Regions from separate parts of the Streptomyces sp. BBFR2 genome, predicted to be linked through region 1. Evidence: riboswitches for the same ligand, from Rfam matches in the RefSeq annotation. Region 1 holds a riboswitch; each other region holds the start of a gene.

Region 1 (5,398 bases):
GCCTGATCGCTCCGTTCGTGGCGATGCTCTGGGTCGGCTCGTACGCGAGGATCGAGCCGACGCTCATCGGCATCCCGTTCTTCTACTGGTACCAGATGCTGTGGGTGCTGATCTCCACGGCGCTGACGATGACCGCGTACAAGCTCATCCAGCGGGAGAACCGCGCGCGTAAGGGCGGTGCGGTCAAGTGATCCCCACCTCCGCGCTCGCCGCGTCCGGCTCCGGCGGCGTCAACGGCGTCGCCCTCGCGGTCTTCGTCCTCTTCTTCATCGCCGTCACCGTCATGGGCTTCCTCGCCGCCCGCTGGCGCAAGGCCGAGCAGTCCGCCAACCTCGACGAATGGGGGCTGGGCGGCCGCAGCTTCGGCACCTGGGTGACGTGGTTCCTGCTCGGCGGCGACCTCTACACCGCGTACACCTTCGTGGCCGTCCCCGCGGCGATCTACGCGGCGGGCGCGTCCGGCTTCTTCGCGGTGCCGTACACGATCCTCGTGTACCCGCTGATCTTCACCTTCCTGCCCCGCCTCTGGTCGGTCTCGCACAAGCACGGCTACGTCACCACCTCCGACTTCGTGCGCGGACGCTTCGGCTCGAAGGGCCTGTCGCTGGCCGTCGCGCTGACCGGGATCCTGGCGACGATGCCGTACATCGCGCTGCAACTCGTCGGCATCCAGGCGGTACTGGACGTGATGGGCGTCGGCGGCGGCGAGAACACCAACTGGTTCGTCAAGGACCTGCCGCTGCTGATCGCCTTCGCGGTGCTCGCCGCGTACACCTACTCCTCGGGGCTGCGCGCACCGGCGCTGATCGCGTTCGTCAAGGACGGGCTGATCTACCTGGTCATCGGCGTCGCGATCATCTACATCCCGATCAAGCTCGGCGGGTTCGACGCGATCTTCCACGCGGCGGGCAAGGCGTTCGCCGAGTCGGGGCCGACCGGCAAACCCCGCGGTGAGCTGGCCAGCGGCCCCAACAACCAGTGGGCGTACGCCACGTTGGCGCTCGGCTCGGCGCTCGCGCTGTTCATGTATCCGCACTCGATCACCGCGACGCTCTCCTCCCGCAACCGCAACGTGATCCGCCGCAACACCACCATCCTGCCGCTGTACTCGCTGATGCTGGGCTTCCTCGCGCTGCTCGGCTTCATGGCGATCAAGGCGGGCACGGACACCCACGGCAACGCCCAACTCGCCATCCCGCAGCTCTTCGAGGACATGTTCCCGAGCTGGTTCTCGGGCGTGGCGTTCGCCGCGATCGGCATCGGCGCGCTGGTGCCCGCCGCGATCATGTCCATCGCCGCGGCCAACCTCTTCACCCGCAACGTCTACAAGGACTTCCTCAAGCCCGGCGCCACGCCCGAGCAGGAGCACAAGGTCGCCAAGCTGGTGTCGCTGCTGGTGAAGGTCGGCGCGCTGATCTTCGTACTCGGCATGGACAAGACCGTCGCCATCAACTTCCAGCTCCTGGGCGGCATCTGGATCCTCCAGACCATGCCGTCGCTGGTCGGCGGCCTGTTCACCCGTTGGTTCCACCGCTGGGCGCTGCTGGCCGGCTGGGCGGCCGGCATGATCTACGGCACGCTCGCCGCCTACGGCGTGGCCAGCCCGACGCAGGCCCACTTCGGCGGCTCCAGCGCGGAGATCCCCGGCATCGGCCAGATCGGCTACATCGGCCTGACCGCGTTCGTCCTCAACGTCGTGGTGACGGTCGTCCTGACCTTCGTCCTCCGCGCCTTCAAGGCCCCCGACGGCACCGACGAGACCAGCCCCGGCGACTACACCGCGGACGCCGGCGACGAGAGCGCCGCCGCGGACCGGCCGGCCGCCGCGGAGGAGGTGCCGGCGGGGCGCTGACACCCCGCACCCGCTCCGCACGGGCCGCCGCTTCCTCACGGGAAGCGGCGGCCCGCTGTTGTTGCCGCGGACGGCGGCGGCGTCAGCTCACCCAGTCCTTGAGCGGCTCCGTCTCCAGCGTGATGTTCACCGGATCCGGCAGGTGGAGCGCCTTGCCGAACGGGACGGTGTGGACGTCCTCGTAGCGGGAGCCGTCCGGCTCGCTGAAGAGGGTCACCTCGCAGGTTTCCCGGTCGATCAGCAGGCAGAGGGGGATGCCGGACTCCGCATAGGCCCGGGGCTTCTCCACCCGGTCGCGGCGGTCGGTGTCGGAGTCGGAGTCGTGGGGGGTGACCTCGACGACCATCAGCACGGAGTCCGGATCGGCCCACTCGCCCTGCCCCACGAACGCCTCGCCGGCCGCGAGGGAACCGTCCGGGCGCGCTCGGCCACTGCGGTACGTCTCCACCTTCAGGCCCTGGTCAGGGTTGAGCCACAGCTCCGGCCGGTGCTGCATGCAGATGCGTGTCAGCCACTGGATGATCCGCCCGTGGTCCCCGTCCGCCACGGCCTTGCTGCTGATCTTCCCGTTGACGAGTTCCAGCCGTACGCCTTCTTCCGCCCTGTCGATTATCCGGGCGGCTTCTTCGAAGTAGCCGGTGAGCGTGCCGTGCGGCCGGTCGATGAGCGCGGTCACGGGAGCCTCCTCGTGCGTCGCCAAGCCCTGCGGGGGCTGCGATACCGACGATATTCGAGACCACCGACAGCCACCGCCCGCTCACCGCACCGCACTAGATATGGGGGTGCGCCCAAGAGGTCACCACCACATGTATGCTCATCCTCGCTGTCGTCGCAGGGGAATCCGGTGTGAGTCCGGAACTGTCCCGCAACGGTGTACGAGCACATGGATATCCCTTGATATCGCCCGGCCCGGCCCGGGATGTGCCCGTGAGTCCGAAGACCTGCCGATGGTACGTCCGCGCCGCCTGGCCGGACGTCGAGATGTCCGGGCCCCGAGGGATGGGCCGGTGGACGCCGCGCGGGCCGCCCGTGCGCCCGCGCCTGTGTGCCGCCGGGTGCCGCCGCCCGCCGTGCGTGTCCGTCGCGCCTCCCCCCGGCCCCCGCCGAGTGAGGGAGAGCACCACGTGACCACCGCGCCACCGCAGTCCGCGACCGACGCCGAGGCCGCAGCGCTTGAGACGGCCACGTTCCCCGCCGGCGTGCCCGGCCAGGACCCGCCCGGCACCGCCCTGCTGCGCACCCTGACCGAGCTGACCGCCGATCTGACCGCCACCGACCCCGGCAAGGTCGCCGCCGCCGCGCTCCGCGGCCGCCACCCCGGCTCCGACGAGGCCGGACTACGCGAGCTGGCGATCGACGCCGCCGCCGGTCTGATCGGCGACGAGCCGCAGTACTCCAAGCTCGCCGCCCGGCTGCTGACCCTCGCCATCGCCGAGGAGGCCGCGGGTGAGGGCGCCACGTCGTTCTCCGCGTCGGTCGCCACCGGCCACCGCGAGGGCCTGATCGCCGACTCCACCGCCGCGTTCGTCGCCACCCACGCCGCCGAGCTGGACGCGCTCGTCACCCGGGCGCTGGCCGACGGCGCCGACGACCGGTTCGGCTACTTCGGGCTGCGCACCGTCCACTCCCGCTACCTGCTGCGCCACCCCACCACCCGGCAGGTCATCGAGACCCCGCAGCACTTCCTGCTCCGCGTCGCCTGCGGGCTCGCCGAGGACGACTCGGCGCGGGCGCTGGCCGACGTCGCCGAGCTGTACCGCCTGACCAGCACGCTGTCGTACCTGCCGTCCTCCCCCACGCTCTTCAACTCCGGCACCCGCCACCCGCAGATGTCGTCCTGCTATCTGCTGGACTCGCCGCTGGACGAGCTGGACTCGATCTACGACCGCTACCACCAGGTCGCCCGGCTCTCCAAGCACGCCGGCGGGATCGGACTCTCGTACTCCCGTATCCGGGCCCGCGGTTCGCTGATCCGCGGCACCAACGGGCACTCCAACGGCATCGTGCCGTTCCTGCGGACGCTGGACGCCTCCGTCGCCGCCGTCAACCAGGGCGGCCGGCGCAAGGGCGCCGCCTGCGTCTACCTGGAGACCTGGCACGCGGACATCGAGGAGTTCCTGGAGCTGCGCGACAACACCGGCGAGGAGGCGCGGCGCACCCACAACCTCAACATCGCGCACTGGATCCCCGACGAGTTCATGCGCCGCGTCGAGGCGGACGCCGACTGGTCGCTGTTCTCCCCCTCGGACGCGCCGGAACTGGTCGACCTGTGGGGCGACGCGTTCGACGCCGCGTACCGCAAGGCGGAGGCCGAGGGCCGCGCGCTCAAGCAGGTCCCGGCGCGGGTGCTGTACTCCCGGATGATGCGGACGCTGGCGCAGACCGGCAACGGCTGGATGACCTTCAAGGACCACGCCAACCGCACCGCCAACCAGACCGCCGAGCCCGGCAGGGTCGTCCACTCCTCCAACCTCTGCACCGAGATCCTGGAGGTCACCGACGACGGCGAGACCGCGGTCTGCAACCTCGGCTCGGTCAACCTCGCCGCCCACCTCGGCGACGTGAGCGCCGGCTGGGAGGACGCGATGGACTGGGAGCGGCTGGACGCCACCGTCCGCACCGCCGTCACCTTCCTCGACCGCGTCGTGGACATCAACTTCTACCCGACCGAGCAGGCGTCGGCCTCCAACTCCCGCTGGCGGCCGGTGGGTCTGGGCCTGATGGGGCTCCAGGACGTCTTCTTCCGGCTGCGGCTGCCCTTCGACTCCCCCGAGGCGCGCGCGCTGTCCACCCGGATCTCCGAGCGGATCATGCTCGCCGCGTACGAGGCGTCCGCCGACCTCGCCGAGCGGCACGGCCCGCACCCGGCGTGGGCCGCGACCCGCACCGCCCGCGGGGTGCTCCACCCCGACCACTACCCGGACGCCGAGCCGCGCTGGGCCGACCGCTGGGCCGCGCTGCGCGCCCGCGTCGCCGCGACCGGGATGCGCAACTCCCTGCTGCTGGCGATCGCCCCGACCGCGACGATCGCCTCCATCGCGGGCGTCTACGAGTGCATCGAGCCGCAGGTCTCCAACCTCTTCAAGCGCGAAACCCTCTCCGGTGAGTTCCTCCAGGTCAACGCGTACCTGATCGAGGAGCTGAAGGCGCTGGGGCTGTGGGACGCCCGCACCCGGGACGCGCTGCGCGAGGCCAACGGCTCGGTCCAGGACGTCCCGTGGATCCCCGAGGAGATCCGGGCGCTGTACCGCACCGCCTGGGAGATCCCGCAGCGCGCGCTGATCGACATGGCCGCGGCCCGTACGCCGTACCTCGACCAGAGCCAGTCGCTGAACCTCTTCATGGCGTCGCCGACCATCGGCAAGCTCAGCTCGATGTACGCCTACGCCTGGAAGCGCGGCATCAAGACCACGTACTACCTGCGCTCGCGTCCGGCCACCCGGATCGCGCAGTCCGCCCGCGCGGCCGTCCCCGCGCAGCTTCCGGTGGCCGACCCCGAAGCGGTCGCCTGCTCCCTGGAAAACCCCGAGTCCTGCGAGGCCTGCC
Region 2 (5,398 bases), 1.5 Mb from region 1:
GTTTCGGGGCGGGTGGAGTCGCCGATGTACGCCTCGGGGGCGGTGCCCTTCAGCGCCTTGACGGTGGCGACCATGCCGCCGTGGTACTGGAAGTAGTCGTCGGAGTCGGCGATGTCGTGTTCGCGGGTGTCGGTGTTCTTCGCGGCGACGGCGATGCGCTTGTACGCGCTCTCCATCTCGTCGCGGGCCGGGCGGCCCTCCAGACCGCGGCCGTACGCGTAGCCGCCCCAGACGGTGTAGACCTCGGCGAGGTCGGCGTCGGTGCGCCAGTCGCGGGAGTCGATGAGCTGGAGCAGGCCCGCGCCGTAGGTGCCGGGGCGGGAGCCGAAGATGCGGGTGGTGGCGCGGCGTTCGTCGCCGTGGGCGGCGAGGTCGGCCTGGGCGTGGGCGCGGATGAAGTTGTCGGCGGCGGGCTCGTCCAGCCCGGCGGCGAGCCGTACCGCGTCGTCCAGCAGGCCGATGACGTGCGGGAACGCGTCGCGGAAGAAGCCGGAGATGCGGAGGGTGACGTCGATGCGGGGGCGGCCCAGCTCCTCCAGGGCGATGGGCTCCAGGCCGGTGACGCGGCGGGAGGCGTCGTCCCAGACGGGGCGGACGCCGAGCAGCGCGAGGGCCTCGGCGACGTCGTCACCGGCGGTGCGCATGGCGCTGGTGCCCCAGAGGGAGAGGCCGACGGAGGTGGGCCACTCGCCGTTGTCGGTGCGGTAGCGCTCCAGGAGGGAGTCGGCGAGCGCCTGACCGGTCTCCCACGCGAGGCGGGAGGGGACGGCCTTGGGGTCGACGGAGTAGAAGTTGCGGCCGGTCGGCAGGACGTTGACGAGGCCGCGCAGCGGGGAGCCGGACGGGCCCGCGGGGACGAAACCGCCGTTGAGGGCGTGGACGGCGTGGTCGATCTCGGCGGTGGTGCCCGCCAGGCGCGGGACGACCTCGCGGGCGGCGAAGTCGAGGATCGCGGCGACCTGTTCCGGCTGTCCGGCGGCCACGGCCGCGACGGCGGACGGCGCCCAGTCGGCGTCCTCCATCGCCTGGACCAGCTCCCGGGCTCGCTCCTCCGCCTCGTCGGCGGTGGTGCGGGTCGCGGCGGACTCGTCCAGGCCCAGCGCCTCGCGCAGTCCGGGCAGCGCGGACGTACCGCCCCAGATCTGGCGGGCGCGGAGGATCGCGAGGACGAGGTTGACGCGTGCCTCGCCGGTCGGGGCGGCGCCCAGGACGTGCAGACCGTCGCGGATCTGGGCGTCCTTGACCTCGCAGAGCCAGCCGTCGACGTGGAGGAGGAAGTCGTCGAAGCCGTCGTCGTCGGGGCGGGCCTCCAGACCGAGGTCGTGGTCGAGCCTGGCGGCCTGGATGAGGGTCCAGATCTGCGCGCGGATGGCCGGGAGCTTCGCCGGGTCCATGGCGCTGATCTGCGCGTACTCGTCGAGGAGCTGTTCGAGCCGGGCGATGTCGCCGTACGACTCGGCGCGCGCCATCGGCGGGACGAGGTGGTCGACGAGGGTGGCGTGGACGCGGCGCTTGGCCTGGGTGCCCTCGCCCGGGTCGTTGACGAGGAACGGGTAGACGAGGGGGAGGTCGCCGAGGGCGGCGTCGGGGCCGCAGGCGGCGGAGAGGCCCGCGTTCTTGCCGGGCAGCCACTCCAGGTTGCCGTGCTTGCCGAGGTGGACCATGGCGTCGGCGCCGAAGCCGCCGTCGTCGGCGGAGGCGGCGATCCAGCGGTAGGCGGCGAGGTAGTGGTGGGACGGCGGCAGATCGGGGTCGTGGTAGATCGCGATCGGGTTCTCGCCGAAGCCGCGCGGCGGCTGGATGAGGATCAGCAGATTGCCGCGGCGCAGGGCGGCGAGGACGATATCGCCCTCCGGGTCGCGGCCCGGCTCGTCCACGTGGCTGCGGTCGAGGAACATCTCGCCGGGCGGCGGGCCCCAGTGCCGCTCGACGGCGTCGCGCAGCTCCTGCGGCAGCGTGGCGTACCAGCGCTTGTAGTCGGCGGCGGGGATGCGGACCGGGTTCTTGGCGAGCTGTTCCTCGGTCAGCCACTCCTGGTCGTGGCCGCCCGCCTCGATGAGGGCGTAGATCAGCTCGTCGCCGTCGCCGGAGGCGAGACCGGGGACTTCCTCGTCGCCGAAGTCGTAACCCTCCTCGCGCAGGCGGCGCAGGAGGGCGACGGCGGAGGCGGGGGTGTCGAGGCCGACGGCGTTGCCGATGCGGGAGTGCTTGGTGGGGTACGCGGAGAGGACCAGCGCCAGCTTCTTCTCCGGCGCCGGGATGTGGCGGAGCTTGGCGTGGCGGACGGCGATCCCGGCGACGCGGGCGGCGCGCTCGGGGTCGGCGGCGTACGTCGGCAGACCGTCCTCGTCGATCTCCTTGAAGGAGAACGGGACGGTGATCAGGCGGCCGTCGAACTCGGGGACGGCGATCTGGGTGGCGGCGTCCAGCGGGGAGAGACCCTCGTCGTTCTCCTCCCAGGCGGCGCGGTTCCCGGTCAGGCAGAGCGCCTGGAGGATCGGCACGTCGAGGGCGGCGAGCGCGCCCGCGTCCCAGGACTCGTCGTCGCCGCCGGCGGACGCCTCGGCGGGCTTGGTGCCGCCCGCCGCGAGGACGGTGGTGATGATGGCGTCGGCCGGGCGCAGCGCCTCGATCAGCTCCGGTTCGGGCGCGCGCAGCGAGGCGACGAAGAGCGGCAGCGGCCGGCCGCCGGCCTCCTCGATCTTGGTGCAGAGCGCGTCGACGAAGCCGGTGTTGCCGCTCATGTGGTGGGCGCGGTAGTAGAGCACCGGGATGAGCGGGCCGTCGATGTCCGTACGGGCGGCGGGCCGGGCCAGTTCGCCCCAGGACGGGGCGGGCTGCGGCGGTTCGAAGCCGTGGCCGGTCAGCAGAACGGTGTCGGAGAGGAAGCGGGCGAGGCGGCCGAGGTTCTCCGGCCCGCCGTGCGCGAGGTAGGCGTGCGCCTCGGCGGCGATGCCGACGGGGACGGTGGACGCCTCCATCAACTGGGCGTCCGGGGCCTGTTCGCCGGTGAGGACGACGACGGGGCGGTGCTGGTCCTCGGCGAGGAGGAGGTTCAGGCCCTCCTCCCAGGCGCGGATACCGCCGAGGAGACGGACCACGACGAGGTCGGCGCCGTCGAGCAGCGCGGGGAGTTCGGCGAGGTCGAGCCGGGCCGGGTTGGCGAGCCGGAACGGCACGGGGCCGTCGGCGGCGCGGGCGCTGAGGAGATCGGTGTCGGAGGTCGACAGCAGCAGAAGCATGCGAGCGCAGAGCCTTCCTCGGGGTATCCGCGCCCCGGGTGGTTCGTTGGACGGCGGGAGTTCCTGACTCACCCGGCGGCTGCCGGGCTCACAGTGGCGGGACCGCGCCGGACTCTCACCGGGCTTCCTCCCTGAGGGCCGCCCCGCGTCGGGAAAAGCCCTCGTCGCCGTCGCCGGCGTCGGCGGGCCGGCTGACCCACCGGAGTGAATGGTAAGGGCTGCCCCGCCGCCACGGGAGCGGGCCTTCGGATCGACGCACGAGGTCAGGGGGCGCCTTGGGGGCGCGGCGCGATCCATCGTGGGTTGCCCTTACGGGATGTCCCTATGGGGCGGCCCGGGCGGGATGGCCTTACGGGTCGGGCGCACGGATGCCTTACGGGGTGCCCCTGCGGGGAGGGGCGGCTGGATGGGCGGGGGGGTCGGGCCCGTACGGGGTGTGCGGGGCCGAGCCCGTACGGGGTGCGGGGCCGAGTCCCTAAGGGGTGCGGGGCGTGGGCCCTGCGGGGTGGCCTTACGGGGTGCCCCTGCGGGGAGGGGCGGCTGGATGGGCGGGGGCTCGGGCCTGTACGGGGTGCGGGGCGGAGTCCGTACGGGGTGCGGGGCGTGGGTCCTGCGGGGTGGCCTTACGGGGTGCGGGGCCGGCCCGGGGTGGAGTGCGGGGCCGGCCCGAGGTGCGGAGCCCCTTGCGGGCGGCCGTACGGGGTGCGGGGCCCCGCGCGTACGGGGTGCGGGGCGGCCCGGGGCGCGGGTTCGGCTCCGGTGGGGCGGCGGCCAGGGCCGTGCGGCGGGCGGGGCGGGCATCCTCGGGTGGCCTCACCGGGGGCGGGCCCTCGGGGGCGGGGCCCTCGGACTTACGGGGTGCGGGCCCGGTCCGAAGCGCGGGTTCCCCGTCCGGGGGCGTGGCTCCGGAGGTACAGGGCTGCGCGCGGCCCCTACGGGACGCGGGCCGTTCCCCGTAGAGGGCGGGTGGCCGCTGCGGGATGCGGGTCCGGGCCCCGTACGGGCATCCCGGACGGGGCGCGTGCGAGGTGGTGGGTGTCCGGGCCGGTGGGCGGGGCGGGCCCCGGGGCGCCGTCGGCCTTCGGGGGGCGTCGGTATGCTCGCGGCCATGCCGCCCTCCCCCTCGAACCGGCCCTCCGGGGCCCAGCCGCCGCTGCGTGAGCGCGGTGACGCCTGCCCGGGAGCGCTGCGGCTGCACACGGCGGCGGACGGTGCGCTGGCCCGGGTACGGGTACCCGCCGGGGAATTGACGGAGCGTCAGGCGACCGCGTTGGCGGACGCGGCGGACCGCTTCGGGGACGGCGGGCTCTCCCTCACCTCGCGCGGCAACGTGGAGCTGCGCGGCCTCGGCGACGGCTGCGGCGGCGACCTGGCCGCGCTGCTGGCCGACGCCGGTCTGCTGCCCTCCGTACGCCATGAACGCGTCCGCAACATCGTCGCCTCGCCGCTCGCCGGACTCGACGGCCGCACCCCCGCCGACGTGCGGCGCTGGGCCCGTGAGCTGGACGGAATGCTCTGCGCGCAGGAGTGGACGGCGCGGCTTTCGGGCCGGTTCCTCTTCGTCCTGGACGACGGCCGGGGCGACGTGACGGGCCTCGGCGGAGATGTGACCTTGATCGCAGAAGACGCGGAAGACGCGGCAGGCGCGGGGGGAGCGGCGGGCGCGGCCGACGCGGGGCCGGGGGGCGCTCCCGGGGCCGCCCCTTCCGCTCTCCTCTTCCTCGGCTCCCCCGACGGTACCGGTGGCGCCCCGGCGGCGCTGCGGGTCGCGGGCGCCGACGCCGCCCGTGCCGCGCTCGCCGCCGCCCGGGTCTTCCTCGACGCCGCCGACGCGAGCGGCAGCGGCGCCTGGCGGGTCCGGGATCTTCCGGGGGGCGCGGCGCCGGACGCGCGCGCCGTCGGCGAACGACTACGCGCCGCCGGGGTCCCCGCCGCGTACGTACCGCCCGGCACCGTCCCGGACCGGCCGGAAGGCGGTGCGCCGTCACCCGGACCCGTCGAAGGGCCCGGCGGGCGCCGCACGCTGAGCGTCCTGGCGCCGCTGGGGCGGCTGACCGGCGCGCAGTGGCGCCTGCTGACCCGTATCGCCGGCGACGGGGACGGCACGCTCCGGCTGACCCCGTGGCGCGGCGTCCTCGTCCCCGGGGTCGCCGGGC
Region 3 (5,398 bases), 3.5 Mb from region 1:
GGGTGGCGGGGGCCGTGGATTCGCGCCAGGTCCGCGTGCGGAGGGGGACGCGGGGCGGGGCGAGGGGGCGGGGCGTCCACCAGCGGGGTGACGGATTGCGACGGGGTCGTTCGGATGCTGTTCACGGGCGGCGGAACAAGCCATATTCGGGCCGAGCGGCAGCTCATTCGAGCCACATACAGATGGGGTGCAAGTGACGTGTGAGATACCTCCTTCCGAACACTGCGACGGCGTCATTACCGGGCCCGGCCACGTTCATCTCCCGTTCACCCACCCTTCGTACGTTTCCGGCGTCACTGACCATCGAACTGATTGCCTGGGTGAATGGAACACATCACGCTTCTCATCGGGATCGTGATCGTCACGGCCTTGGTGTTCGACTTTACGAACGGCTTCCACGACACGGCCAACGCCATGGCCACCACCATCTCCACCGGCGCGCTGCAGCCCAAGATCGCGGTGGCGATGTCGGCGGTCCTCAACCTCGTCGGCGCGTTCCTGTCCGTGGAGGTCGCCAAGACCATCTCCGGCGGGATCATCGACGAAAGCGCCGGTATCAGACCTGAAGTGATCTTCGCCGGTCTGGTCGGCGCGATCGTCTGGAATCTCCTCACCTGGCTCGCCGGCCTTCCCTCCAGCTCCTCCCACGCCCTGTTCGGCGGTCTGATCGGCGCCACGTTGGTGTCCGTGGGCACCGGCGGTGTGCACGGCGGCGCCGTGGTGATGAAGGTCCTGATCCCGGCCGTGGCCGCCCCGGTGGTCGCCGGTATCGCGTCGATGGCCGCGACCCGGCTGACGTACCGGCTGGCCCGGGGCCGCGACGAGCAGGAGACGGCCAAGGGCTACCGCGCCGGGCAGATCGCCTCGGCGGCGCTGGTCTCGCTGGCGCACGGCACCAACGACGCGCAGAAGACGATGGGTGTCATCACCCTCGCGCTGATCACCGGCGGTGTGGTCGCCCCGCACTCCGACCCGCCGCTGTGGGTCATCGCCTCGGCCGGTATGGCCATCGCCCTGGGGACGTACCTGGGCGGCTGGCGGATCATCCGCACCATGGGCAAGGGCATCACCGACATCCAGCCGCCGCAGGGCTTCGCCGCCCAGACCGGCGCCGCGGCCACCATCCTGGCCTCCTCGCACCTCGGCTTCGCGCTCTCCACCACCCAGGTCTGCTCGGGTTCGGTGATGGGTTCGGGTCTGGGCCGCAAGGGCGGTGTGGTGCGCTGGTCGACGGCGGTACGGATGGTCGTCGCCTGGTGCCTGACGCTGCCGGCCGCGGGCCTGGTGTCCGCCGGTGCCGCGCTCCTGGCCGACCAGGGTGACTGGGGCGTCACGGCCGTCGCGATCCTCGCGCTCGGCATCTGCGGCGCCATCTGGGCCGCGTCCCGCCGCAAGCCCATCGACCACAACAACGTCAACGAGACCGAGTTCACGGAGCCGCCCGGTGTGGTCACCGCGGCCCTCCAGACGGTCTCCCCTCCCCCGGCCGGGTCGCTGAACCCCGTCGAGGGCGAGGAGTCCGCCCCCGCCGCGAGCGCCCCGCGCGCCAAGACCGCGACAGCCGCCGGCTGACCGCCCGAATCTGAGGAACCGCAGCATGAGCATCGACTGGGCAGCTCTCGGCCAGGTCTTCGGCGTCACCCTGGTGGTGACGGTCGGGATCGTGGGCCTGTTCACGGTCGGCATCGTCGGCACGGCCCGTACCCGGACCGAGGGCGCGCCCGCCACGGCGGGTGCCCCGGGCGCCGGCGCGCGGATCGGCGGCCTCGCCGCCTACGCGGTCTGCGCGGCGGCGGTGGCGTACGGCATCTATCTGATCGTCGCCGCCTGACCCGTCCGGCACGGCGTACCCGGCGCCCGGTCACCGCACCTGAGCGGTGGCCGGGCGCCGTGCGTCGTGCCGGTCCTGTGGCCTCTGCCACATGGCCCGCGATACCACGGCGTCGCAGGTCACGGGTGAGTTGACGGGGTTGGCGGGGCGTGGTGGACTTCCCACGCCAATCGGCGACAGCAGAGGAAGTCCGGTGTGAATCCGGCGCGGTCCCGCCACTGTCACCGGGGAGCGCACCTCCGACGAAGGTCACGGTCCGCCCCGTGCACGCCCGACGGGCGCACGCCAGGACTGGAAGGCCGGGGGACGCGCCGATCCGGGAAGCCAGGAGACTCCTGTCGCCGTCACGTCGAACCAGGGCGCGGACCCTGAGTGAGGACATACCGCCATGCCCGGCCGCCCTGCCAGATCCTCCCTGCCGCAGTCCCTCCGAGGCGTGACGGCGGTCTGATCCGATGCGTGCCGAACACGCCGGCTACGCGTGCGGTGCGGTCCTGGGCTTTCTCGGTGATCTGCTCGCCGCCGACCCGCGGCGCGGCCATCCGGTGGCCGCCTTCGGGCGCGGTGCGGCGGCCGTCGAGGCCCGGCTCTGGCGCGACCACCGCGGTGCCGGCGCCGTCCATACCCTGCTCTGCGCGGGCGGCGCGACCGCCGGCGCCACGCTGCTGACCCGCGCGGTACGCGGGACCGCGCCCGCCCCCTCCCCCGTACGGACCGCCGCCGTCACCGCGCTGACCGCCGCCACCGTCTGGTCGGTGCTGGGCGGTACCTCACTGGGCCGGGAGGCGCGGGCCGTCGGCGACGCGCTGGCCGCCGGGGACCTCGACCGGGCACGGCGGCGGCTGCCGCATCTGTGCGGCCGGGATCCGCAGGCGCTGGACGAGGCGCAGATGGCGCGGGCGGTCGTCGAGTCGGTCGCGGAGAACACCTCGGACGCGGTGGTGGGCGCGCTGGTGTGGGGCGCCGTCGGCGGTGTCCCGGGGCTGGTGGCGTTCCGGGCGGTGAACACCCTCGACGCGATGGTGGGTCACAAGTCGCCGCGCCACCGCCGGTTCGGCTGGGCGTCGGCGCGGCTGGACGACGTCGCCGGGTGGCCCGGCTCCCGGCTGACCGCCGCGCTCACCGTGCTCGCCGCCCCGGACCGGCGCGGCGCGCTGCGGGCCTGGCGGCGGGACGGCGGCGCGCATCCGAGCCCCAACGCGGGCCCGGTGGAAGCCTCGTTCGCGGGCGCGCTGGGCGTACGGCTCGGCGGGACGCTGGCGTACGGCGGGCGTGTCGAGCACCGGCCGCGGCTGAACGGCGGGGGCCGTGCGGTGGCGACACAGGACATCGCGCGGGCGGTGCGGCTCTCGCGGCGGGTGAGCGTGGGGGCGTTGACGGTGACGGTGGCCGGGCGGCTGCTGGCGGGCGCGGTGCGTCCGGCCCTCGCCCGGCGGAAGGGCGGGGTGCGGTGACGGGCGGCGGACTGCTGATCGCGGGGACGACCTCCGACGCGGGCAAGAGCGTGGTGACGGCGGGGATCTGCCGCTGGCTGGTGCGGCAGGGCGTGGACGTCGCGCCGTTCAAGGCGCAGAACATGTCGCTGAACTCGTTCGTGACGCGGGACGGCGCGGAGATCGGCCGGGCGCAGGCGATGCAGGCGGCGGCCGCCCGGGTGGAGCCGTCGGCGCTGATGAACCCGGTGCTGCTCAAGCCCGGCGGGGACCGCAGCAGCCAGGTGGTGCTGCTGGGCAAACCGGTCGGCGAGATGAGCGCGCGGGGGTACTTCGGGCGCCCCGGGAGCGGTGCGCGCCCGGCCGGCCGCGAGGAGCTGCTCGGCACCGTCACCGAGTGTCTGGCCGAGCTGCGGCGCGCCCATGACGTGGTGATATGTGAGGGCGCGGGCTCCCCGGCGGAGATCAATCTGCGGCGCACCGACATCGTCAACATGGGGATCGCGCGGGCCGGGCGGCTGCCGGTGGTGGTGGTCGGTGACATCGACCGCGGCGGGGTGTTCGCGTCGTTCTTCGGGACGACGGCGCTGCTGGCCGAGGAGGACCAGGCGCTGATCGCCGGGTATCTCGTCAACAAGTTCCGCGGCGATGTGACGCTGCTGGAGCCGGGGCTGGAGATGCTGCGGGAGCTGACGGGGCGTCCGTCGCTCGGTGTGCTGCCGTTCACGCACGGGCTGGGCATCGACGAGGAGGACGGGCTGCGGGTGTCGCTGCGCGGCGCGGTCCGCGAGTCCGTGGTGGCGCCGCCGCACGGCGCGGACGTGCTGCGGGTCGCGGTGGCGGCGGTGCCGCTGATGTCGAACTTCACGGACGTGGACGCGCTGGCCGCCGAACCGGGCGTGGTGGTGCGGTTCGTCGACCGCGCCGAGGAGCTGGCCGACGCGGATCTGGTGGTGCTGCCGGGCACCCGCGGCACGGTGCGGGCGCTGGCCTGGCTGCGGGAGCGGGGGCTGGCCGACGCGGTCGCCCGGCGCGCCGCCGAGGGCCGTCCGGTGCTGGGCATCTGCGGCGGCTACCAGATGCTCGGCGAGGTGATCGACGACGAGGTGGAGTCCCGGGCGGGCACCGTGCCGGGCCTGGGGCTGCTGCCGCTGCGGGTGCGGTTCGCGGTGGAGAAGACGCTGGCCAGGCCGGTCGGTACGGCGCTGGGCGCGGCAGCCGAGGGGTACGAGATCCATCACGGGGTGGCCGAGGTGAGCGGCGGGGAGCCGTTCTTCACCGACGACGCCGGGCGGCCGCTGGACGGCTGCCGGTCGGGGTCGGTGTGGGGGACGCACTGGCACGGGTCGCTGGAGAGCGACGCGTTCCGGCGGGCGTTCCTCGCGCGGGTGGCGGCGGACGCGGGGCGGGCGTTCGTCCCGGCGCCGGACACCAGCTTCGGCGCGCTGCGCGAGGAGCAGTTGGACCGGCTCGGCGACCTGATCGAGGAGCACGCCGACACCGGTGCGCTGCTGCGGCTGATCGAGAAGGGCGTCCCGCCGGGGCTGCCGTTCGTCCCGCCGGGGGCGCCGTGAGGGCGCGTAGGGCGCCAGGACGTCACGCAAGGGTGCCCGAGGGCACGGACCGGGCGGCCGGTGACGGCCGCACCTCGCATGAAGGAGTGATCGCCACATGAGCGCCCGCTATCCGTTCACCGCCGTCGTCGGAATGGACGACCTGCGGCTGGCGCTGCTGCTGAACGCCGTCAGCCCGGCGGTGGGCGGCGTCCTCGTCCGCGGCGAGAAGGGCACCGCCAAGAGCACCGCCGTCCGGGCGCTGGCCGAGCTGCTGCCGCAGGTCGCGGTGGTCGACGGCTGCCGCTTCAGTTGCGATCCGGCCGCGCCGGACCCCGGCTGCCCGGACGGGCCGCACGGGGCGGACGAGGCGGCGCACCGGCCCGCCCGGATGGTGGAGCTGCCGGTGGGCGCCTCCGAGGACCGGCTGGTCGGCGCGTTGGACATCGAGCGGGCGCTGGCCGAGGGCGTGAAGTCCTTCGAGCCGGGGCTGCTCGCCCGGGCGCACCGCGGGCTGCTCTACGTCGACGAGGTCAACCTGCTCCACGACCACCTCATCGACCTGCTGCTGGACGCCGCCG

The links. Region 1 has a riboswitch for cobalamin ahead of ACGH2B_RS07685 (ribonucleoside-diphosphate reductase subunit alpha). Riboswitches for the same ligand answer to the same signal wherever they lie in the genome.
Region 2: linked by a shared signal. The riboswitch ahead of cobN (cobaltochelatase subunit CobN) and the one ahead of ACGH2B_RS07685 (ribonucleoside-diphosphate reductase subunit alpha) in region 1 are both predicted to bind cobalamin.
Region 3: linked by a shared signal. The riboswitch ahead of ACGH2B_RS22545 (cobalamin biosynthesis protein) and the one ahead of ACGH2B_RS07685 (ribonucleoside-diphosphate reductase subunit alpha) in region 1 are both predicted to bind cobalamin.

What each region holds. Positions count from the first base shown of each region.
Region 1 covers NZ_CP172415.1:2,090,662-2,096,059, forward strand. Annotated here, with positions in the region: gene ACGH2B_RS07670 (DUF3311 domain-containing protein) at 1-191, shown strand, start outside; gene mctP (monocarboxylate uptake permease MctP) at 188-1,852, shown strand; gene ACGH2B_RS07680 (Uma2 family endonuclease) at 1,935-2,528, opposite strand; cobalamin riboswitch at 2,642-2,816, shown strand; gene ACGH2B_RS07685 (ribonucleoside-diphosphate reductase subunit alpha) at 2,977-5,398, shown strand, end outside.
Region 2 covers NZ_CP172415.1:3,585,020-3,590,417, reverse strand. Annotated here, with positions in the region: gene cobN (cobaltochelatase subunit CobN) at 1-3,242, opposite strand, end outside; cobalamin riboswitch at 3,280-3,400, opposite strand; gene cobG (precorrin-3B synthase) at 4,351-5,398, shown strand, end outside.
Region 3 covers NZ_CP172415.1:5,542,505-5,547,902, reverse strand. Annotated here, with positions in the region: gene ACGH2B_RS22555 (anion permease) at 325-1,572, shown strand; gene ACGH2B_RS22550 (hypothetical protein) at 1,598-1,831, shown strand; cobalamin riboswitch at 2,013-2,166, shown strand; gene ACGH2B_RS22545 (cobalamin biosynthesis protein) at 2,287-3,285, shown strand; gene ACGH2B_RS22540 (cobyric acid synthase) at 3,282-4,838, shown strand; gene ACGH2B_RS22535 (putative cobaltochelatase) at 4,936-5,398, shown strand, end outside.